Regions from separate parts of the Neobacillus sp. B4I6 genome, predicted to be linked through region 2. Evidence: riboswitches for the same ligand, from Rfam matches in the RefSeq annotation. Region 2 holds a riboswitch; each other region holds the start of a gene.
What was found. A riboswitch is a leader RNA that binds a small molecule or an ion and turns the genes downstream of it on or off. The one in region 2 is predicted to bind thiamine pyrophosphate.
Positions count from the first base shown of each region.

Region 1 (7,974 bases), 110 kb from region 2:
ACTAACAATCAAAACTTTCTTTCTTAAAAAGACGGTTAAAATAATAAATCCAATCAGCGCTCCAGCAAACGAGCTAAATATAAATAATGGAATAAACCCAAATAATGTTGCCTTTTGACCGAGAAAAAGAGTAGCGATTGGGTAAGAAAGCAGTGCCCCAATGATACCCGTTCCAATTACTTCTCCGATAAAAGCAAGATAGATCTTTCTAGTTTTCAAAAATAATAGCGAGGCCAGTAAAGCTCCAACCATACTTCCAGGAAAGGCAAAAATCGAACCTGTTCCCATCAGGTTTCTTAACAGGGATACACAAAAGGCTTGAGCTATAGCATAATAAGGTCCTAAAAGAACGGCTGATAAAACGTTCAAAAAGTGCTGAACCGGGAAGACCTTTGTAAATCCAATCGGTATATAGAACAGGTTGCTTGAAATGGTACCAATGGCTATCATCATCGCAGTTAACGTCAGTTTATGTGTTTTGTTCATTTGAATACCTCTCATTAATACCGACACTATTTCTTAACGCCCTGGCTGCTTCGATTGGTGATTCTGCATGGCTTATGGCCGTAATAACGGAAACCCCATCTGCCCCAGCTTCCACTACCGATTGAGCGTTTTCTACCGTGATCCCTCCGATCCCAACAATCGGAATATCAATGCCATCTTTTCGTAATTTTTCGATCAGTATTGTTCCCTGTGATGGTTTGGCATCCAACTTTGTTTTTGTCGGAAAAACAGGACCAATGCCAAAATAGTCAGCACCACCGCTTATTGCAGTCATTGCTTCTTCCGTTGAATGGACGGAAACCCCAAGGATTCTCCTATCGCCGATCTTCTCTCGAACTGTGTATACCGTTTCATCCTCTTGTCCGATATGTACACCATCCGCATCAATTGCAACAGCCAACTCGATATCGTCATTAACAATGAAAGGGATATGATGTGCTCTGCAAATGGCTTGGAGTTCTTTCGCGAGTGTATATTTGTCAGCTCCAGTTAATGCGCCGTCACCCTTTTCTCGATATTGAAAAAGTGTAATCCCTCCGGCAATCGCCTCTTTTAAAACTTCGACTGGATCCTTTAAACAGTTGGTGCTGCCCATGATAAAATAAACACTTAAAGCCGCTCGTAAGTTTTTCATAATTCAGCCAGTTCCTTTGCAATTTTTCTTTTTCGATATGCCCAATGGTTAGTTGGACCATGTCCCTGCCCGATCTCCAAATGGTTTTCAATTGCGGACTGAATAAAATCCTTTGCTATACAAACTGCTTCATAAAGAGTTTCCCCTTTTGCTAGTTCAGCAGTAATTACTGCGGAAAAAGTACAACCTGTTCCATGTGTGTTCTTTGTCTGAATTCTCTTGCTGGTAAAGTAGTAAAATTCCTTTCCATCAAATAATAAATCAGTGGATTCAGACACATTTTCATCATGGCCGCCCTTAATCACGACATTTTTTACGCCTAACGCAAGTAGTCTTTTAGCAGACTCCAGTTTATCTTCCACTGTCAGAATCGACATGCCCGTTAGTACTTCCGCTTCTGGAATATTCGGGGTGATTACCGTTGCTAGCGGCAATAAGTATTTTTTCATGGCAGAAATGGCTTCCATTTGCAACAAAGAAGCGCCACCCTTTGCAATCATGACAGGATCGACAACAATATTTTGCCATTGATAATTTCTAAGCTGTGCAGCGACGGCCTCGATTATTTCAGCATTAAAAAGCATTCCTGTTTTCACCGCATCCGTACCGATATCTTCGCCGATCGCTTCGATCTGTTTTACGACTGCCTCAGCCGTCATTGGATAGACAGCATGGACGCCTAATGTATTTTGGGCCGTTACTGCAGTCAAAGCCGACATCCCGAAAACATCTAATTCCTGAAATGTCTTTAAATCCGCTTGAATTCCTGCTCCACCGCCGCTATCAGAACCAGCGATTGTTAATGCTTTTTTCATTTAAATTACCCCCAGTTATCGATTGAATTGTTTAACAGAAGCATGTGAAATGATATCTTCGGAAGAAACTAAAGTTAATTGGTTTAAGAATTCGATTTGGAAACTTCCAGGTCCCATTTCAACTGTTTTTGCTGCTGCCTTCTCTGCCGCGATTCCATAATACGTTAAAGCAGCCACTGAAGCTTGAAGCAGGTCCTTTTCCACTCCTGCAAACGCTCCAATCACAGAGGTTAATAAACAGCCAGTGCCTGTCACCTTCGTTAAAATTGGATGTCCATTTGACACGACATAGGTTGTTTTCCCATCCGAAACGACATCCTCTTTTCCAGTGATGACGACAAGACCATTTAATTTTTGTGCTGAAGTAATAGCTAGTTCAATGATATTTCCTTTTGCATCCCCAGCATCGACGCCCTTAATTTCCCACTTTTCACCAACCACATTGGCAATTTCGGCTGCATTACCTCTAATCACAGAGACTTTTACCTCGTTCATAATTCTTTGCGCGGTTTCGGTTCGATAGCGGGTAGCCCCTGCACCAACCGGGTCAAAAATGACGGGAACACCGGATTCATTGGCCGCTTTTCCGGCAATGATCATCGATTCTACTGTCTGTGGGTTTAATGTTCCAATGTTCAATACTAATGAACTTGCAATCTTGGCCATATCTGCTACTTCCTCAGCTGCATATGCCATAACCGGTGAGGCACCAAGGGCAAGGAGCCCATTTGCCGTAAAATTCGTAACGACCACATTGGTAATATTATGTACCAGCGGATTATCCTTTCTAACTTCTTCCAACGTTTCATACAAACTATTTTTTTCCATCTCGATTTCCCCGTTTCTTATTTTAAAATAAAAAAACCAGATCCAATAATGGACCTGGTTAGTTAGTCAAAGAAATAATTAACATTCACTTGGCTACTTTCCTCCGCTGGTATTACCCAGATCAGGTCCGAAGGGTTGAAAATTTCTCCATTTTCTCTCAGCCTGTTTACAGGGCACCCCTAGTAGATCTAATACTTTATTTAACTAACTACATAATATTCCTATGGTACTAGAATGTAAAGGAAAAAGTATCAGTTAACATAACATTATTATTGTTTGCTTTTATATGGGAAAGTAACAATAAATGTTGTCCCTTTTCCTTTTTGGGAATGAATTTCTATCTGTCCATTTAATTTTTCCAAGCTTCTCTGCACCAATGATAAACCGATTCCGCGATTTTCACCCTTGGTAGAATACCCTTTGATAAATAAGTGATGTCTTACATCCTCATCGATTCCTTGTCCTGTATCATGGACCTCCAACGCTAGGACTTCATCGTAAAAGTCAAACCTTAAGGTAACTTTTTTATGTGGACGGTCCGCAACAGCATCCAGTGCATTATCGATTAAATTTCCGAGAATCGTTACCACTTCATGGGTTATTTCCTGCTGCTCTGGTTCAGGTAGACTTCCTTCCCCATCAATGATTAATTCACATCCATTTTCCCTGGCGAAGCTAAGTTTTCCTAAAATAAAACCTGCTAAAACAGGATCTTTAAACCGACTGACAACAAATTCTACCTCAGTTTGTTGGTGATCGACAATTTTGGTAATGTATGACGAGACCATTTGATAGTCTTTCATATGAATTAAACCTGATATTACATGCAGTTTATTCATGAATTCATGTGACTGAGTTCTCAGTGCTTCCGCGTATAGCTTTACACCGGTTAATTGTTCAGCTAATTGCTTGATTTCGGTTTTTTCTCGGAAGGTAGCAATCGCACCGACAATCTTTCCTTTGACAACAACCGGAACCCGATTGGTTAAAATGGTAATATGATTGATTTCTTGTTCTTGGTCTAATTGAGATTCCCCCGTTCCTAGAACAGAAGATAGCATTGAATTTGGCATGTAGTCATCCACTTTTCTTCCTAAAAAGGGCCCATGAATGCCAGCTTTTTGAAGAAGTCGGATCCCCTCATTATTTACGAGAGTGGTAAAAGCATCCTGGTCAACTGCCAAAATTCCTTCCTTTGTGGATTGAAGCATCGCACTACGTTCCTCAAGCAATTTTGCCATCTCACTCGGCTCAAGTCCAAAAAGAATCGCTTTGATTTTTCTAGCTAGAATAAGGGCTCCTAGAATCCCAACTAGAATTCCTACTCCCACACCGATCAAAATAATTTTCCTACTTTGTTCAATCGCCTGATTAACTTTTTCTAAAGAAATCCCAACCGCGACTGCTCCTATTTGTTTATTTTCTTGATCATACACCGGAACAAACGAGCGTAAAGACAATCCCAATGTCCCATTGGCAATGGAAATATGCTCTTTCCCTTTTAAGACAGGTCCTTCATCCCCACCGACAAAATGCAGACCTAATAGGTTGCGGTTGGGATGTGATTTTCTTGTTCCATACATGTCCATCACGACGATAAATTCAACATGCGTTGATTGTTTAATATCATTCGCAAATGTTTGGATATCCTTCTCTGCTGTTTTATTTTTAAGCCCATTCATGACAATCGGAGACTTTGCAACAATTCTCGCAATATCTGTTGCTTTTTCAGCTTGGCTATTCTCTGTTTCTTCTGAAATTCTGTTGGTGATTAAAATCTCGGTTACTAACAATGCCATCACGACCACGATACAAACCAGCAGGGTTATCGTCGATTGTAATCGAAGTTTTGGTTTGCCCAACCTTTTTTTCCACCCCAACATGATTCCCCCTTTCTTACAGGCAATCTTTTCAAGGTATTTTCTTTAAACACCGTAACGGTTGATTGGTCTTCCGACGCCGCCGTAATGGATATGAATCTTGACTTTTCCTTCTTTTTCTAAGTAATCAAGGTATCTTCGAGCCGTTACCCGAGCCATTCCGATGCTTTCCGCTACTTCTTCCGCAGATATAGGTTCTTTTTCCTGCGAAATGAAATCGGTAATTTTTATTAACGTATTCATATTTAATCCCTTGGGTAAACTCTCTCTTTCACTTTCTTCTTTGCTATCAATAAATAAAATTTGATCGAGCTCCTCCTGTAAAAGAGCTTTCTTTTCTCCTAATTTGACTCGATAGTTTTTATAATTATCAAGTGACTTTTTAATTCGATCAAAGGTAAACGGTTTTATGATGTAATCAACAGCCCCTTGTTGTCGTACACGGTGGATGGTTTCTATATCGCTCGCAGCTGTTATCGCAATCACATCCACAGAATAGGCCTCTGAACGCAGTTCGCTGAGCATTTCCAATCCACCCATATAAGGCATATAAATATCGATAATCGCCAGATCCGGACTGAGTTCTTTCACTAATCTTAACCCTTCCATCCCATTAGAGGCGATTCCAATAATCGAAAACCCTTCAATCCTATCAATGAATTGGCGGTGCACCTCTCGAACCATCGGATCATCTTCAATCAATAGTACTTTTAACGGAAACATCCCCTGCTCCCCCTTACATTAAATGAAATTATATTTCACTTTATATTATTATCATGGCCTATTTTATTGAAATAGTAAATTCATAGATAGCAATTTTGTTCGATTTTTATGAGAGTTAACTAAGGTATTTTCTATAACAAAAGGAACAATAAGACCAATATGACCAAAATCTTACTATAATCTGAATTTTCTTTTATTATGTGATTAGGCTGGATGAAAGCGTTAACAGAATTACTAAACAAAGGGGTGTATGAGGAAATGAAAATTAATTTCAAAAATTTGACCGTCCAAGTATTATTGGGGATCGTACTTGGGATTGTCATCGGATTTCTTTTTCCGAAATTCGGTACAGAATTAAAGGTTTTGGCGGATATCTTTATCAAGTTAATAAAAATGGTCATTGCTCCAATTGTATTTTTTACAATAGTCATTGGCATCGGTAACATGGGGGATTTGAAGAAGGTTGGGCGTATCGGCGGGAAAGCGCTCCTGTATTTTGAAATTGTAACGACGTTTGCCTTGGCTATTGGTTTGCTCTTAGTTAATGTGATCAAACCTGGATCTGGGTTTAATACAGATTCCGTAAAAGGCGGAGATATTTCACAATTTACCGCGCAAGCAAATGAAACTAGTCATGGATTTATTGAATTTATTTTAGGAATTATTCCTGATAATTTTGTTGGGGCAATGGCGAAGGGCGAGCTGCTCCCGATTTTATTCTTTGCCGTCCTGTTTGGGATTGCACTTGCTTCTTTAGGGCAAAAAGGGAAACCAGTTGTTGCCTTGTTTGAGCAATTTACGGAAATCTTTTTTAAGATTGTTAATATTGTAATGAAATTTTCACCCATTGCAGCATCTGGTGCAATGGCCTATACGATTGGTAATTTTGGTCTTGGTTCGTTAGTCTCGCTTGGAAAATTGATGGGCAGCGTTTATGCAACGATGTTTCTTTTCATCATCTTTGTACTAGGTGGGATCGCGAAGCTATATGGTTTTAATATTTTGAAATTCATCGCCTACATTAAAGAAGAAATTCTCTTGGTGTTAGGTACTTCATCCTCTGAATCCGCTTTACCAAGAATGATGGAAAGACTTGAAAAATACGGCTGTTCCAAATCAGTTGTTGGTCTTGTCGTTCCAACCGGGTATTCCTTTAACTTAGATGGTACTGCTATTTATCTTTCAATGGCTGCGCTCTTTATTGCTCAAGCTTACAATGTCGATATTACGATTTGGCATCAAATCACTTTATTAGGTATTCTTATGTTGACATCTAAAGGTGCTGCCGGTGTAACGGGTTCTGGTTTTATTACACTAGCTGCTACTCTATCTGCTTTCCCGGTAATACCGGTTGAAGGGATTGCCTTGTTACTAGGTGTCGATCGTTTTATGTCTGAAGCACGTGCGATTACGAACTTAATCGGAAATGGTGTGGCAACTGTAGTAGTTTCCAAGATGGAGAACGAATTCCACCCTACTGATGAACTTCAAAGTACCAAAACAGATAAATCGATTAGTGCATAATAATTTACAGAAAAATGGCTTGGGGGATTTTCCTCCAAGCCATTTTTGTACTGAATTGAAAGCTGCACCTTAACTTTTTGCTATTTCAATTAGTTCCTTTAATTCATTTGTAAATCCTTTCACTGCTCGATTATCAACGACAGTAACAGGAACTCCTAGAAAACCGAATTTCTCCACTTCCTCCTGATATTCAGGGTTTGCCAACACATCCCTGGATTCGAAAGCAATTCCTTCCTCACTAAGAACTTTTTTGACCATCGTACATTCGATACAGTCTTTTGTTGTATAGACGATTACCGGCTTGTTCATTGTTTGTTTTCCCCTTTTGTATTATTTTCTGAAGGCTCTATTGTGAAAAGGATATGCTTATTAAATCAGAATTGACTAATTCTTCAATTAATCTAAATGGCAACCCTCTAGCTCTTTTGGTCAAATGCGTGTCTGAAAGGACAGTAATTTTCATAATCATACTCCATTCTAAGTACCACTCATAATAATGCGTTTATAATTGATAAAATAATCTTGTGTTCTTCCATAATCTTTCCGAAACTTCATCTTCTGACAATTTTTTTATTTTTGAAATTTCCTTAATGGATTCAAGCATCATATTCGGATGTGTCATAGTTCCTAAAAATGGACCTTCAAATGGCCATGGACCATCTGTTTCAATCATCATTTGTTCAAGCGGATATCTCTGTACTAATTGTTGTATCTCTTCATCATAGACAACATCCGGTGTAACCGATATATAATAGCCATTTTCTTTCATTCTTGTAATTGTTTTATTATCTCCTTTAAACCAATGAAAATGGGCGTTTTTGACGGAATATTTTTCTAAAAGGTCACAAACAATGGGAGCATCCTCATGAACGGCATGGAGGACAATTGGCTTCCCATATGTACTTGCTTTTTGAACAAAAGCCTCTAACAGCTTTCTGTACTGTTCGTACTGGCAAGTGGTAACCTTTTGTTTTTTCCGTAAATAATAGGGAAGCCCAACCTCTCCAATAGCTATCATAACGTCAATATGATCATTCATCCAAGAGAACAGCTCATTCTGCTG
Region 1 is NZ_JBNPWB010000002.1:2,658,896-2,666,869, forward strand. It holds gene thiW (energy coupling factor transporter S component ThiW) at 1-486, opposite strand, end outside; gene thiE (thiamine phosphate synthase) at 470-1,141, opposite strand; gene thiD (bifunctional hydroxymethylpyrimidine kinase/phosphomethylpyrimidine kinase) at 1,138-1,956, opposite strand; gene thiM (hydroxyethylthiazole kinase) at 1,972-2,784, opposite strand; TPP riboswitch at 2,866-2,975, opposite strand; gene dcuS (DcuS/MalK family sensor histidine kinase) at 3,054-4,667, opposite strand; gene QF028_RS15230 (response regulator) at 4,710-5,387, opposite strand; gene QF028_RS15235 (dicarboxylate/amino acid:cation symporter) at 5,646-6,911, shown strand; gene QF028_RS15240 (glutaredoxin family protein) at 6,981-7,220, opposite strand; gene QF028_RS15245 (TatD family hydrolase) at 7,414-7,974, opposite strand, start outside.
Region 1: another riboswitch for thiamine pyrophosphate. It lies ahead of thiM (hydroxyethylthiazole kinase); the one in region 2 lies ahead of tenI (thiazole tautomerase TenI).

Region 2 (7,974 bases):
AAGTAAATCTAGAACCATTAATTGCAGCTTGGGCGGAATGGGGGAACCTGCCAATCAATGCTTGGTTACAGTTATCCTCTACAGAAATAAAGGCACGTTTGGCCCTTGCGTATCGTTTTGATAAGATTCTACGCAATCGGCTTTTGCTTGAAGCATGGGAAAAAACATATGAAGACCAATTAAAGACGATGATTACATCCCAACAGCCTGCTGTAGCCGCAGAAAATGTAAAGCCGGCACTCGCTCAATTTGTATTTTGTATTGATGTGCGTTCAGAGCCTTTTCGCCGCAAACTTGAAAAAGCAGGAGATTTTGAGACCTTTGGAACAGCAGGCTTTTTCGGATTGCCGATTGAAACCTGCGAGCTTGGCAGTAACCACACGCATAACTCTTTGCCGGTAATGTTTAAACCGCAATACAAAGTAAAAGAGTTTTCACCAGAGTTTGAATCCTTTCAACAACGGCATCAGGTAGTCAGTTCACTCGGTTATACATTTAAAACGATGAAACATAATATGGTTTCCAGCATGGTGCTTCCGGAAATTAGCGGTCCCTGGCTCAGCCTGCAAACGCTGGCTCGCAGCTTTATGCCTCGGAGTGCAGGCCGGACATTAAGTAAATTGCTCGAAACATGGCTGCATAAACCTTCCACGGAACTCTCGCTTGACTATAAGCAAAAATCGGAAACAGATCTGCCAATTGGATTTTCTGTGAAAGAAAAAGTACACTATGTACGGCAAGCACTAAAAATGATGGGACTCACCGATCAATTTGCACCACTAGTGGTTATTTGCGGACATGGAAGTCACAGCACGAACAATCCATATCGTTCCGCACTCGACTGCGGTGCATGCGGAGGAGCATCAAGCGGATTCAATGCACGGGTGCTGGCAGCCTTGTGTAATCTTCCAAACGTAAGGAAGAGCCTCGAAACAGAGGGAATTATCATTCCGAAAGATACCGTTTTTGCAGCCGCCGAGCATATTACCACACTTGATGAATTACGTTGGCTTTATGTTCCGGAACTATCAGTTGAAGCTAAGGAAGCATTTAAACGTGTCCAAGCCGAGTTGCCAAAGGCGAGTGAGGAAGCCAATGCCGAGCGGATTCCGCAATTGCCAAATCTCGGAACCCATCTCAAGAATCCGAAGGCTGAGGCGCAGCGCCTTTCAGAAGATTGGAGTGAGGTCCGTCCGGAATGGGGCTTGGCACGTAACGCTGCGTTTATCATTGGGGAACGCCGGCTGACCCAAGACTGCAATCTGGGAGGAAGAGTTTTCCTCAACAATTATAACTGGAAGAAAGATAAAAACGGTGCTATTCTCGCCAACATTATTTCCGGGCCGGCAACGGTAGCTCAATGGATTAACCTGCAATATTATGCATCTACTGTTGCCCCTCATTATTATGGCAGCGGGAATAAAACAACCCAAACCGTGACAGCCGGTCTCGGGGTCATGCAGGGGAACGCCAGTGACTTATTATCCGGACTTCCCTGGCAGTCTGTTATGAAATCGGATGAAGAGGCATATCATGAGCCACTGCGTTTGCTGGTGGTCATCCAAGCACCGAGGGGCTATGTGAAACGGATGCTGGACCACGATCATGCCTTTCATCAAAAAGTGAAAAACGGATGGATTCGGCTTGCGTCTATTGATCCGGAAGGACACTGGGAGAGTTGGTCTTAACCTCTTTCCCGGTTTATATATATATGTCCTTGTGTGAAGGCTGCTTTTCTTTCCGGCGCTTTTGTAGCAATGGTACAAAGCTTTCCGTAAGAAAGTCGTCACATGGGCGGAAAAGATTGTTTTTTAGAATATTATAGGCAATATTTGGCCATCTATGAATGTAACTATGAAAAAAGGAAAAGGAATCGGTATGGAAAAAACAAAAGGAACACTTGAAGCTGAAATAAGCAAAGCTTTAACACATTGGGAGAAAAATTATCTTGGACGAGGCTCCGTATCTGTTAAATCGGATATCTTACGGGATATGGTGATTGTAATACTCCGCGGTATACTAACTGCTGCTGAATATACAGTATGTCTGGATAAAGAAGGATTGTTATCAGTAAAAGAACATCGCAACAGTTTAGTGGAATCCGGTCTGGATGATTTAAAAGAAATTATCTTAACGATAACAGGGGAAGAAGTAGTAAGTTTTCACACCGATATTAGTACACAAACTGGAGAACGAGTAATGGTCTTTAAACTTTCCAGTGACCTGCAAAGCAAATTATGTTAAAAACAAAAGGATATGTTCGGACTCGCATTTTTCATATAAGAAAGAGTCAGGAAACTTATTTGGAACAAAATTCAAAACATTTATGGGGTGAATTTGATGTCTAGAGATGAAAAGAAAAAAGTACTATTTGTGATTGGAATGGAGCAGAAATTAGAACGATTCATTAAAGAGGAAACCAATGTCAATCCGGAAAACATGATCATCTTACAAACATATCAGCCAGTCGTTTCACACCCCTTCGACGATTTAATGAGGGACATCATTATTGCTGTGTATCAGGATAATGTTGAGGAAATCGTTTTGGTCTCCACAAATGATTATCAAAAGAATACTGGGGATATACTGAACAAAATATATAAAAACAAAGAATTACAGGACAAGATTCAAACATTAGATTATCTTTATAAAAATTGCATGCCGGAATTTCCTGAGGGTACGGTAAGTGTATGGCTACAGGGAGGCAAAACTTTAACGGATAGCGTACAAAAAACTGTCAACATCATACGCAATCATCCGCTGCTGCCGTCACAAGTTAAGGTCAAAGAATTATATATTGATCAGGGGAATGAAAAGCTATCAGAAATTGTCTAAGAAACTATTGCTTATGTATATAATGAAATAAAAGTCTTAATTCCTCCAATTATAGGGATTAAGACTTTTTGTTTTGTATTTTAATTATTGTTACAGTAATTAAACTATTATTGAATTTATTTTGATAGCCAGCTGCTCATACTAACTCATGTGCCTTTTTCACGAATACAGCGGTCTGAATGTATCGACCATAACAGCAAGTTCCTGTGTTTCTTTTTTCCTATACTTGCTTCAATTTTTCCTGGATGTGTAGACCGCTTGGATTGGACAAACAATGATGGATTTACTATAAGTACCAATAAAAGTTTTTTGGATATTGAAGTAATACATAATTTCCTTAGTAACGATTCTTATTGGGTAAAGGGAATTGCTAAAGAATTAGTAGAAGCATCAATCGGGCGCTTTTCCGGAAAGCGTTTTTTTTAATGGGTTTTATGCAATTGATAAAATCTTTTATCTTTACTTTGGTTATACTCATTGATAAGCAAAGTAAAGATAGGGGACTATTTTATCTATGGAAAGAATAATATTGTGGTCACTGCTCATAATCGGGATAACCCTATTGTTTTCTAGTTTAAGAAAACCACCAATCAAAAATTGGATTTTAATTTTTTCAGTGGCCTCTTGTTTTTCAACGTTTTTTGGTGTTCTTGTTGTAGAAGAGAAAATGCTCGAATATCCAGTGAGATTTTTAAGTAACTATTTTAGTTCCAGCCTTCTTTATGAAAATCTTCTATTTCCAGTTGTTTGTATTTACTTTTATCAAACGACTTATCATTCAAGATATCTCAACATTGTTCTACAATGTATTTTGTACACCACTGTTTTAACGATAATTGAGTTTTTTTTTGAAAGATATACCGAATTAATTAAATACCATACATGGACATGGATATACACATTTATAAGCACCTTTCTTCTAATGATGTTCATCCGTTTCCTTATGCAATTGATAAACAGGAATGAAAGATATATTTAAGGAATCTTCATTGCAAGGTTTACCATTTCTTTATCTATCTATCTATTGCTTTTCTTTTAATAACTACGAGCCATTTTTGCTCTTTCGCATTTTTCAAAAATAATATTCTAATTAATTTTTCTATTATTTTTAACTAACAGAATTGTTTTATTATTCAGATATGTTATAATAGACCGATCTAAAAAAGAAAAGAAAAGAGTGTTATAATGCGTAAGCATAAAAAATCATTTGAAGAGTTAATAAAAGAGAATAAGCAAGAATTACTTAAAGATAAACAAGCAATCGAAAAAATTGAAAAGCGTATAGAAAAACGCCATGAGGTTAAAAAGCTAGCTTAATATAGCTAGTTTTTTTATGGCAAGCGAAGCTGTTCGAAAAATTACTTTTACCGGTTCCAATAGAGGTAGGTAAGGTACTTGTGAAACAATCTGCAGATACACTTAAGCGTGTTTCAATGGAGCTGGGAGGTCATGCACCATTTATATATTTGATGATGCCGACATTGATTTGGCAGTTGAAGGGGCGATAAAAAGTAAATTTACTTCAGCAATCTAACAGACAAGTATGCACGTTCAATTTTGAAAAAGAAAAACATTTGACATTTCTGCCTGAAGTGTTAACATTATCCATGCAGGGAAATCATTACATGACAATTAAATAAATGACGCAATTCCGCTAGAGGTGCCTTTTTAAAGGGCTGAGATTGAAGTACTACTTCGGGACTCTATGAACCTGATCTGGGTAATACCAGCGTAGGGAAGTGGAAAACGGGATATTTGAAGAACGTATGTTTCTATTTCGAATTTTCGACCACTTTCTTACCTAAAGAAAGTGGTTTTTTGTTTTTCACTTTAGGCCTTCGATCGACGGAATTGGCTTAAAAGGGGGAACGGGTATTTCAACTAGTGTAAAAGATAAAGAGTTACATATTATCTCCAATGGGAGAATGCCAATCGAACAGTTATGTGAAATTGTAAGCGAAATTCATCCATATATAACCGCGATTCATTTGCGGGAAAAACAAAAAACAGCCAAGGAACTTTTCCAAGCCGTCCAACAGTTAACAAATGAAAACATCCCACTATCAAAGATTATCATTAATGACCGAGTCGATGTTGCCTGCGTTACAAGGGCTAGAGGAGTTCAATTAGCCTTCCATAGTTTAGATGCAGGGCTTGTTAAAGAAAATTTTCCTCAGCTTTTGCTCGGGAACTCCATCCACTCCTACGAGGAAGGACAACATGCAAAAGAGAATGGTGCTGATTACGTGCTATTTGGCCATGTCTTTCCTTCGCAATCAAAACCGGGGAAGACCCCAAAAGGACTAGAGGAATTAGCAAAGCTCACCCAATTAGACATCCCGGTAATAGCCATCGGAGGGATTACAACTGAAAATACGGGGCAGGTACTTCAAGCAGGGTCAAAAGGGATCGCAGTCATGTCAGGAGTTTTAGATGCTCACGATCCATTAGCAGCAGTTAAGGCTTACCTAAATGAATTAAATGGAGATGAACAAAGTGGAAAATTCATTTGATGTGGCCATTATCGGAGGAGGAATTATCGGGTCCTCGATTGCCTATCAGCTCGCAAAAAGGGGAAGAAAAGTTGTCATAATTGAGAAGGAACGAGTCGCTTGCCAAGCTTCCAGTGCGGCTGCCGGAATGTTAGCAGCACAAGCAGAGCTGGAACAAGACGGTCCTTTATTCCAGCTAGCTTTAAAAAGTCAAGCGATGTTTTCAACGCTCGCAAGTGAGTTGTTTGAATATACGGGAATTGATATTGAGTATGTGAATAAAGGAATGGTGAAAATTGCCGAAACCGAAGAAATAGCGATTGAAGTAAAAAAACAAGTCATCTTCCAAAAAAAATGGGATCCAACAATAACCTGGCTCGATCCACAGGAACTACGTGAACTGGAACCATCTCTTTCACCACGTGTAGCTGGAGGGATGTATCTCCCTCATGATGGGCATGTACAACCAGCAAAGTTAACACAAGCTTATGCAAAAGCCTCGGAACATTTTAGTGCCAAAATATGGGAAGAGACGGAGGTTCTGTCTTTTGTCTATGAAAACGGTCAAGTTAAAGGGGTAAACACCAGCAAGGGCGTCATCCATTGTGAACAGGTGGTTGTTGCCACTGGAGCTTGGGCGGCGAAATTAATGCAAGAATCAGGAATCGATATTCCTGTGTATCCGGTTAAAGGAGAATGCTTTTCGATTAGAACAGAAAAGCCGATCATCAACGCGACCATTTTCTCCGACAAACGTTGTTATTTAGTACCCAAACGAAATGGGGAAATTTATATAGGTGCGACTGTGATTGAAAATACCTTTGATACCAAGGTAACTCCTGAAGGGATTGCTACATTGATAGAAAGAGCGACTCAATTAGTTCCACAGATTAAGGAGGCAGCATGGGAGCGAGTATGGGCTGGAGTCAGACCGCAGACAGGCGATGGAATCCCTTATATGGGCGAACATCCAAGCTGGCGTGGGTTGTTCGTGGCAGCAGGCCATTTTCGAAATGGAATTTTATTAAGCCCGATTACAGGGGAACTAGTTGCGGACCTAGTGTCAGGTAGCTTACTAGATCAGGAACTACTCTCTGCTTTTCACCTAGAACGGCACAAAGAAACGGTTAGTTAGGAGGTATACCATGAAGGTAGTAGTTAATGGCGAGTGGATCCAATTACCCGACCATATCGTATCTGTTTCAGATGTTCTCAAACATCATGACATCCAAGATAAGGTCGTTGTTGTGGAAGTGAACGGTGAAATATTAACCAGGTTAGAGCACCAAAGTACGAGAATATCAGATAAAGATCGAATCGAAATAGTCCATTTTGTAGGAGGCGGTTGACATGTTAAAAATAGGTTCATTATCCTTTCAATCTCGTTTGTTACTAGGTACCGGAAAGTATCCAAGCTTTGAAATCCAAAAGGCAGCAGTGGAAGTGTCGAAAGCAGAAATCCTCACGTTTGCGGTGAGACGAATGAATATTTTTGAACCAAGCCAGCCGAATTTTTTAGAACAGCTCGACACTCAAAAATATAAGCTTCTGCCTAATACTGCTGGAGCAAAAACAGCCGCAGAGGCGGTCCGGATCGCAAAACTAGCGAAAGCTTCAGGACTATGCGATATGATTAAAGTGGAAGTGATTGGCTGTGATCACACCTTGCTTCCTGACCCGATTGAAACCCTTAAAGCAACGGAAGAATTAGTGAAGGAAGGATTTATTGTCCTCCCCTATACATCCGATGACGTGGTTTTAGCTCGAAAGCTCCAAGAAGTGGGCTGTCATGCGGTCATGCCTGGGGCCTCGCCCATTGGATCCGGTCAAGGGATCATCAATCCTGTTAATCTAGGCTTTATTATCGAGCAAGCGGTCGTACCTGTGATTGTGGATGCTGGTATTGGCTCCCCAGCTGATGCAGCATTGGCGATGGAATTAGGTGCTGATGGGGTGTTATTAAATACGGCTGTTTCAGCAGCAAACGATCCGGTCAAAATGGCTCGAGCCATGAGTCTAGCGATCGAAGCGGGACGATTAGGCTTTGAAGCCGGCCGAATCGAGAAAAAGAGATATGCGACAGCCAGCAGTCCCAAGGAAGGAATGAGTATCGGGTGAATCGCTACTCACGACAAGAACTATTTTCACCGATTGGGAAAGACGGACAGCAGCTAATTTCCATGAAACATGTACTTATCATCGGAATGGGAGCACTCGGTTCAGGAAGTGCCGAAGCCCTTGTCCGTGCTGGAGTAGGGAAACTAACCATTGTGGATCGGGATTATGTCGAATGGTCGAATTTACAGCGACAGCAGCTCTATGCTGAAGAAGATGCCAAAAACCGAATTCCCAAAGTCATCGCAGCCAAAAACCGCTTAACAGCGATTAACTCTTCGGTGCTGATTGAGGCAATCATTGGTGATGCCTCCGTCACCGAGCTTCTTGACTGGGCTCAAAATGTGGATCTGATGATTGATGCAACCGATAATTTCGAAACAAGAATGATCATGAATGATGTAGCACAAAAGGTGGGCATCCCTTGGATTTACGGGGCATGCGTGGGAAGCTACGGCATATCCTACACGATTATTCCAGAAAAAACACCTTGCCTTGCTTGCTTACTTGAAACCGTTCCGCTAGGCGGATT
Region 2 is NZ_JBNPWB010000002.1:2,544,096-2,552,069, reverse strand. It holds gene QF028_RS14655 (DUF2309 domain-containing protein) at 1-1,688, shown strand, start outside; gene QF028_RS14650 (DUF2294 domain-containing protein) at 1,879-2,244, shown strand; gene QF028_RS14645 (carbonic anhydrase) at 2,341-2,835, shown strand; gene QF028_RS14640 (CBO0543 family protein) at 3,350-3,814, shown strand; gene QF028_RS14635 (FbpB family small basic protein) at 4,021-4,152, shown strand; partial or broken gene QF028_RS14630 (aldehyde dehydrogenase family protein) at 4,175-4,354, shown strand; TPP riboswitch at 4,482-4,590, shown strand; gene tenI (thiazole tautomerase TenI) at 4,677-5,348, shown strand; gene thiO (glycine oxidase ThiO) at 5,323-6,462, shown strand; gene thiS (sulfur carrier protein ThiS) at 6,473-6,676, shown strand; gene QF028_RS14610 (thiazole synthase) at 6,678-7,445, shown strand; gene QF028_RS14605 (thiazole biosynthesis adenylyltransferase ThiF) at 7,442-7,974, shown strand, end outside.

Region 3 (7,974 bases), 1.0 Mb from region 2:
GATTGGACAAACGATTGGAATTGTTGGGGGGCTGGTTATTGGTCAAGCTGCCGTCTCTGCAGGGATTGTGAGCCCGGTTATGGTCATAGTAGTCGCGGTTACAGCTGTTTCTTCTTTTTCTATGCCCGGTTATAGTACGGCACTTGCTTTTCGAATTATCCGTTTTGGTTTTATGGGGGCGGCGGCTCTTTTTGGATTGTATGGTATTATTCTGGCTTACATTGTAGTTAATATCCATTTGGTGAATTTAAAAAGTTTGGGTGTCCCCTATACAACTCCCTTTGCCCCAAGCTTTGGCCGCGACTGGAAAGACCTTGTTCTTCGTTTCCCGATCACTATGCTGACAAGACGCCCTAACTATCTGCAAACAGAAGATGAAAAACGAATGGGGATCAAGAAAGGAGGACACTCATCGTGAAGCCCTTTGAATATGGAGATGAGGAAATTGGAGAACTAGAAATTCTCTTCATGGTGGCTTCGTATACGATTGCGGTAGGGGTACTTTCCATTCCACGCACATTGGCAGGGACAACGAATTTCTTTGATGGCTGGATTTCTTTAGTGATAACGGGTATTTTAATCGTTTTCATTACATGGGTTAGCGTAAAACTCGCCTTACGTTTTCCGAACCAGACATTTTTTACGTATACCTCTGCGATTTGTTCAAAACCTGTAGCTGCACTGATCACCATATGCTTTGCTATTTATTATATGGTAAGTGCTGCCTATCAGACGAGATTTGTTGCAATTACTGCTAAACAATACTTATTGGCCCGGACACCAGTAGAAATCATTGCGTTACTGTTTCTACTTGTCATAGTTTATGCGGTTTCAGGTTCTCGGGTTGGTGTCATACGGTTAAATTTGTTGTTCTTTCCCATTATTCTTTTCATTGCTTTATTGGTATTGGTAATGAATATCCCCAATTTTGAACCTAAGAATCTATCTCCCTTGTTCACCACAAGCTGGGAGGGCTATTGGAAAGGCAGCAAAGAAAGTTTTTTTTCTCTTTTTGGTTCTGACATTCTTCTCTTTTATGTTGCATTTGTAAACAGACCGACAGGAGTGACAAAATATGCCATGATTGGTGCAGGTATTCCGTTAGTTCTATACCTACTTATATATATGATGGCCATTGGTGTTTTCACTGCAGAAACAACTGCCACGCTCATTTATCCCACGATTGAACTTGCTAAAGAAGCAGAGGTACCAGGAGGCTTTTTTGGGCGTATTGAATCGTTATTTTTTATGATTTGGATTATGACTATTTTTAATACGGCATCCTTATGCCTCGATGTAAGTTTAATGGCCTTCTGTTCCCTCTTTCAAAAAGTAAAAAAAAGAACATTTATTTTTCTGCTAACACCTTGTATTTACCTAATCGCCATGTTTCCCATAAATCTAATAGAGGTGACTGTATTAGGCAGGTACTTAAGTTACTCTATCTTCGGACTGGGAGTTTTGATTCCAACAGTTTTACTAATACTAGCGAAAGTCAGGGGAATCAAGGGAAATGAGTAGATTCAAGTTATGCATAACCCTAGGAGTATTTTCTGCTTTCCTTACCGGGTGTTGGGATCACGTGGAAATTGAAGATCGTGGCTTTATTATTGGAATAGCCATTGATTTAGCTGAGGAAACAGGTGAGAAGCTAGATGAATCAGAAGGAGAATATCGTTATAAAGGAACCTATCAATTCGTCGTTCCCTCTGGATTATCCCAGGGAGCCTCAGGCCAAGGCGGCCAAGGCGGCACTTCACAGAAGGCGTATAATAATTTGGTAATCGAGGATGAAACTATATCGGGGCAATCGCGCCATTTAGCAGAAGAAACGAGTCGAACACCATTCAATGAACATTTGCAATCCATTATCATATCAGAAAATGTCGCTAAAATACCAAAAGCATTAGGTAATGTCCTTGATTTTTTCCTGCGAGATAGTGAAACACGAAGAGGAATAAAAGTTATGATTGCAGAAGGGGAAGCAGGTCCTATATTGGGTATTCAACCAACACCTGAAAATCTTCCGGTCATGCATATTGATTCAATTGTTGAAAATTCATTTAAAAACGCAAGGATTCTTCCTGAAAAACGAATCGGTAGTATTCATGAACGTTTAATAGATAAAACAAGCTTTGTCGTTCCCAAAATAAAAAGGGATAATCAAAAGATTAACATAGCAGGGGCAGCCGTCTTTCATGGTCATAATAATCAAATGATCGGCTTTATTAACGGTGATATCACTGAAGGTTTAAATTTGATAACAGGTGACTATAAAGGGGGGATTTTGAAAACAAAAGTAGAGAATAAGCTAGTTGTTTATGAAATAAAAAGGGAAAAAAGCAGTGTGAAGGTCGAGGCAAAGAATAAGGAAAACATTCTGTTTCATATTAAAATTGAGGCAGAAGGACAAATTGGAGAGTCTTTTGGTTCTCTTGATTACATGAATCCTAAAATCCTATCTAAAGTGGAAACAGCCGTTGAAAAAGAAATTGAACGAAAAGTATCTAAAACAATTAAAACTTTTCAAGAAGATTTAAGAGTTGACGCTCTTGGGTTAGGTGGTTATCTTCAACGGGAAGATTATGACACATGGAAACGAATCAAACAAGACTGGGATGATGGGAAAAATTACTTTTCCACAAGCACCATTAAAGTTCAAGCAGACATCCTTGTCCAAACTCCTGGAGCAATAATTGAAAGTGAAAAACAATAGAAAGAGGCGAGCTAGATGTGGGAAAGAGTAATCGGCCGATTGCCCTCCAACCTTATCATCTTTTCTACTGTAGTATCCGTATTACTTCCTATGGCATTCTATAAGCTGAATCAAAAATTTCACGATTATGGTGATCCGTCATGGAAAAAGAAACAAGAACCCTAATTTGTAATTGAATTATAAATTTTTTAAAACATATTCATTAATAGTTAAGTCGGGTAAACAAGGGGCATCACTGCCCCTAACTCCCCAAAGAACTATTGAATTACCTCTTGGCTTATTTCGTATTTCCCTTTTGGAAAACGGGCCCGGTATTGAAAGAACTGTAAAAAAAGAAGCACTCAAAATTTTGAGCACTTCTTCTTTCGCATTTCTATAACATAAGATCCCGGCAGTTAAAGGCTGCCGAAATTTTTTATTCTACCCGCTTAGGGTATACCTCTTTTATTTTTCATTCACTGCTTTGTGTAGTATTAAAAAATTCAGACGGATCTTTTTTGTTAGCCTTTACCTTATTGTTGTTTTTACCCATTTTTCCATCTGATTCATAACTTAATTTCTGAGGTACCTTTTTATTCTCTTCCATAATATCCCCTTTCAAAACTATTATCAATTGACTTAAACCATTACGTTTCTTGGTTATTGATTGTATTGTTAACTAAGTTTTGAGTTGCATCTCGAGACGACTCCGCCGCATTTTCAATAGCTGGCTGCACGTAGTTTAGAGCTGACTGATTTATGTTTTTAAATTTTTTCATTTTATTTTCAGAATCGTTCTGATTTCGATTACTTTCCTTCATTGTCAATTCCTCCATTATTTTCTTTCATCTTTTTATTCTCTGATTTATTTTGAAAAATATACAAAACAACTCCTGTTTCCTTCCTGCCCGCTTATTCATTCAAAAAAGAGAGTAACACGAAAGGATCTTTATCCCTTTTTTCTCTGTTATGTCGCATTTAATCCAAAATGTACAAAAAAAGGTAATTAAATAACATCATTTCTAAAATAAACGAATAACAAGTAGTTCAAAGGAAATACTTAAAATGGCTTTTATACGGAAAGGAGGTCGTGACATGGACGTACAACGAGCACAGGAAATTTCTAATTCATCGACTATGGCTAATGTAACGTATAACGGAACACGTATTTATATTGAGCATGTAGACAAACAAAACGGAACAACTACAATCCACTCTCTCGATGAACCAAATAGTAAACAAAGTGTTTCCGTATCAAGTCTGATAGAACATTAATTAGTTAAATCTTCTTCAAGTGAAAGCATAGTTCCTAAGAAAACATCACTTCAAAGTGGTGTTTTCAAGTTCCGTTTCGCATTTGTAATAATAATAAGTGATTATAGTTTTTACTATGGGAATTTATAGAAAAAACTAAAAAACCTTACCCTGATTATTAATCAAGGTAAGGTTACATGGCTATCTTTTTAATACCCTCTTGTTAGATTATCTTTTTGTCGAGTTTTGTTTAATAATATAATACATTTACCTTATTACACTTCAAACATTTTTCATAATATTGATCGCCATCAAAATGATGATCACAATTTTGCTGAATTTCCTTTAAACGCTCCTCTAAAAAAGCAAGGCTAGTTTTCATTTGCGTAATTTCCTCGTTAATCTTTTGAACATTCATCGTATAACCTCCCAAGAAAGTTACTGATATATGCTGCCCCCAGATTGCTTAAACTCCTTAGCTTTTTCCTTCATACCTGTTTCAATAGCTTCCTTCGTATCAAGTTTGTTTTCTTTCGCATAATTACGAATATCTTGAGAGATTCTCATGCTACAAAATTTTGGTCCACACATTGAACAGAAATGTGCTGTTTTTGCACCTTCCGCAGGTAAAGTTTCATCATGATATTCTATCGCTCGTTCTGGATCTAAAGATAAATTAAACTGATCTCTCCAACGGAATTCAAAACGAGCTTTTGATAAGGCATCATCTCTTTTTTGGGCTCCTGGATGTCCTTTTGCCAAATCAGCAGCATGGGCGGCAATTTTATAAGTAATAACCCCTACACGAACATCCTCTCTATTCGGTAAACCTAAATGTTCTTTAGGCGTTACATAACAAAGCATAGCTGTGCCATACCAACCAATCATTGCAGCCCCAATAGCAGATGTAATGTGATCATAACCAGGTGCTATATCAGTCGTAAGAGGTCCAAGTGTGTAGAATGGTGCTTCCTGACACACTTCTAGTTGTTTATCCATATTTTCTTTAATTAGGTGCATAGGTACATGTCCAGGTCCTTCAACCATTACCTGTACATCATGTTCCCAAGCAATTTTTGTTAGCTCTCCAAGAGTCTCTAATTCTGCAAACTGCGCTTCATCATTCGCATCTGCAATTGACCCAGGACGTAATCCATCCCCTAAAGAGAATGCAACATCATAAGACTTCATTATTTCGCAGATTTCTTCAAAGTGAGTATATAAAAAGCTTTCTTTATGGTGGTGTAAACACCATTGTGCCATGATTGATCCACCGCGGGATACAATACCTGTTAACCGTTTTGCCGTTAATGGGACATATCGTAAAAGAACACCAGCATGAATGGTGAAGTAATCAACACCTTGCTCCGCTTGTTCGATCAAGGTATCACGGTAAACTTCCCATGTAAGATCTTCAGCAACACCATTTACTTTTTCAAGTGCTTGATAAATGGGGACCGTGCCGACAGGAACAGCTGAGTTTCGAATAATCCATTCTCGTGTTTTATGAATGTTTTTACCTGTTGATAGATCCATAATATTATCAGCACCCCAGCGAGTCGCCCATGTCATTTTTTCAACCTCTTGTTCGATGGATGATGAAACAGCAGAGTTACCGATATTCGCGTTAATTTTAACATGAAAATTACGTCCTATTATCATAGGTTCTGACTCTGGATGATTGATATTAGAAGGAATAATCGCTCGACCTTTTGCAACTTCATCACGAACAAATTCAGGTTTCATATTTTCCCTTATTGCGATAAATTCCATTTCAGGAGTAATAATTCCCTTTTTTGCATAATGAAGCTGTGTGACATTTTTCCCTTTTTTTGCACGTAATGGTTTGCGCTTTAAACCCGGAAACACGTGATGATTGGCACGAGGATCTTTTTCATCCTTATACCCATTATCTACAGGCTTAATTTCTCGACCTTCATATTCTTCAACATCTGATCGTTCATGAATCCATGTGCTTCGAATAGCAGGAAGACCTTTTGAAATGTCAACAGAATAATTTAGATCCGTATAAGGACCGCTTGTATCATACACGCGTACTGGAAGGTTTTCCTCTTCACCAAACGTACCTGTTGTCGGGCTTAACTCAATTTCACGCATTGGTACTTTAATGTCGGATCTCGAACCTGTTACATATACTTTTTTACTTCCTGGAAAACTAGACATGATGGAAATATTTTGTTCGTTTAATGAAGTCGTTGACATACTTAATCTCTCCTTTTTTTGAATATAAGGACGAGATACAGAACATAACAAGTGGAAAAGCGTATAAAAGTACATCAAAAAGCCGGGACCATAAATGGTTGGACCCGGCTAATATGTATGCAGAAGTAGAGGTGCATTGAAGATTGTCTATTCTAACTTCCCCACGCTGGTATGATCCAGATCAGGTCCCAAGAGTCAAGAAACTTCATCGTGTTTCTTTCTCAGCCCAACTTATTGGGCTCCCCTAGTTATTTATATTCAATTAAGTTACATTATATATGAGTATCGGGTAAAATGAAACACATAATATTATTTAAAGTGATATAGTCGCTTTTTTACGGCAATTCACTTCTTCCCAATAATATTGAATAGCCTCTTTCCTAACTACCTCTGGACAATCTATTTCATCATCCCAATGGTCGTAATTGTTTTCTCCATTTACATGTTGGATATCCACACTATAATATTTATCTTTGTATTTGAAAATAATTACTACCATCTCGGAATATCCAGCATCATCATTTCCAAGTTCCTGAATAAATTCTATTCCGTAACTTTCATGGTTTTTACGTTCGGCAACAGAATCTAGTATAATATTTTTAGGAAACTTCATCTTTCTCGCTCCTTCATTTTATAAGTTTACTTCATTATGAAATCACAATTATTTGGTTATTTCAAGTCTAAAAAATTGGCTCTTTTTCCATTCCACCCCGTTCGAATATAGAGTAACTATTTCTACGATCTCAGGCTGTCGAGAAACTTTCGACAGCCTCTTATTTTCTACAATAACTTTAACCATTCACCGCGTTAATTTATTATAATATTATTAATATATAGGCTTTGCAACATGTCTGTTGATTTGCGCTCCAGGCACTTCGCTTTCCGCGGGCGTGCCGGGGAGCCTCCTCGGCGCTGAAGCGCCTGCGGGGTCTCCCCTACCCCGTACTCCCGCAGGAGTCTGCGTGCCTTCCGCGCAAATCAACAGAGCTGTAAAATCAATAATACACTGCTCTTAACACAACCAAACAATAAAAAATTGAGTGGTGAAATCTATGTTTAAACCAAGAGTATCTACCCAAAGTGAATATGAATTTGTTTCTATTGATGAATTGGTTCCTGACAATCACCTTCTTCGTTTAATCGATAAATATATTGATCTTTCATTCCTTATTGAAAAGGTACGTCCTTATTATAGTGATGATAACGGACGCCCTTCCGATCCCACTATTCTATTTAAAATGATGTTTATTGGTTATATTTATGGCATCCGATCCGAGCGACAATTACAAAGAGAAATTGAAATGAATGTTGCCTACCGCTGGTTTTTAGGCCTGAAATTTAAGGATCCTGTTCCACACCACTCAACGATTAGTTGGATTCGCCAACATCGTTTTAAAGGTACCGATATCTTTCAGGAAATATTTGATGAGATTGTTCTCCAGGCAATGAATCACAAAATGGTAGGTGGTCGTGTCTTATTTTCGGATTCTACTCATTTAAAGGCTAACGCTAATAAATATAAATTCACAAAACAAGAAATTGAAGTAGAGACTCGTGAATATTTTGATGAATTGAATAAAGCCGTAGAAGAGGACAGATTAGCTCACGGAAAAAAGCCGTTAAAGGAAAGGGAAGAAGTGAAGGAAACTAAAGAAATTCGGGTTAGTACCACTGATCCTGAATACGGATTTATGTCTCGTGAAAACAAGCAGGAAATGTTTTGTTATCTCGATCACCGGACTACTGATATGATATTTAACATTATTACCGATGTATATGTTACTCCTGGAAATGTTCATGAT
Region 3 is NZ_JBNPWB010000002.1:1,500,388-1,508,361, reverse strand. It holds gene QF028_RS09555 (spore germination protein) at 1-418, shown strand, start outside; gene QF028_RS09550 (GerAB/ArcD/ProY family transporter) at 415-1,521, shown strand; gene QF028_RS09545 (Ger(x)C family spore germination protein) at 1,514-2,716, shown strand; gene QF028_RS09540 (hypothetical protein) at 2,732-2,881, shown strand; gene QF028_RS09535 (hypothetical protein) at 3,168-3,302, opposite strand; gene QF028_RS09530 (hypothetical protein) at 3,343-3,531, opposite strand; gene QF028_RS09525 (small acid-soluble spore protein H) at 3,791-3,970, shown strand; gene QF028_RS09520 (serine protease) at 4,200-4,367, opposite strand; gene thiC (phosphomethylpyrimidine synthase ThiC) at 4,388-6,172, opposite strand; TPP riboswitch at 6,314-6,428, opposite strand; gene QF028_RS09510 (hypothetical protein) at 6,486-6,785, opposite strand; partial or broken gene QF028_RS09505 (IS1182 family transposase) at 7,225-7,974, shown strand, end outside.
Region 3: another riboswitch for thiamine pyrophosphate. It lies ahead of thiC (phosphomethylpyrimidine synthase ThiC); the one in region 2 lies ahead of tenI (thiazole tautomerase TenI).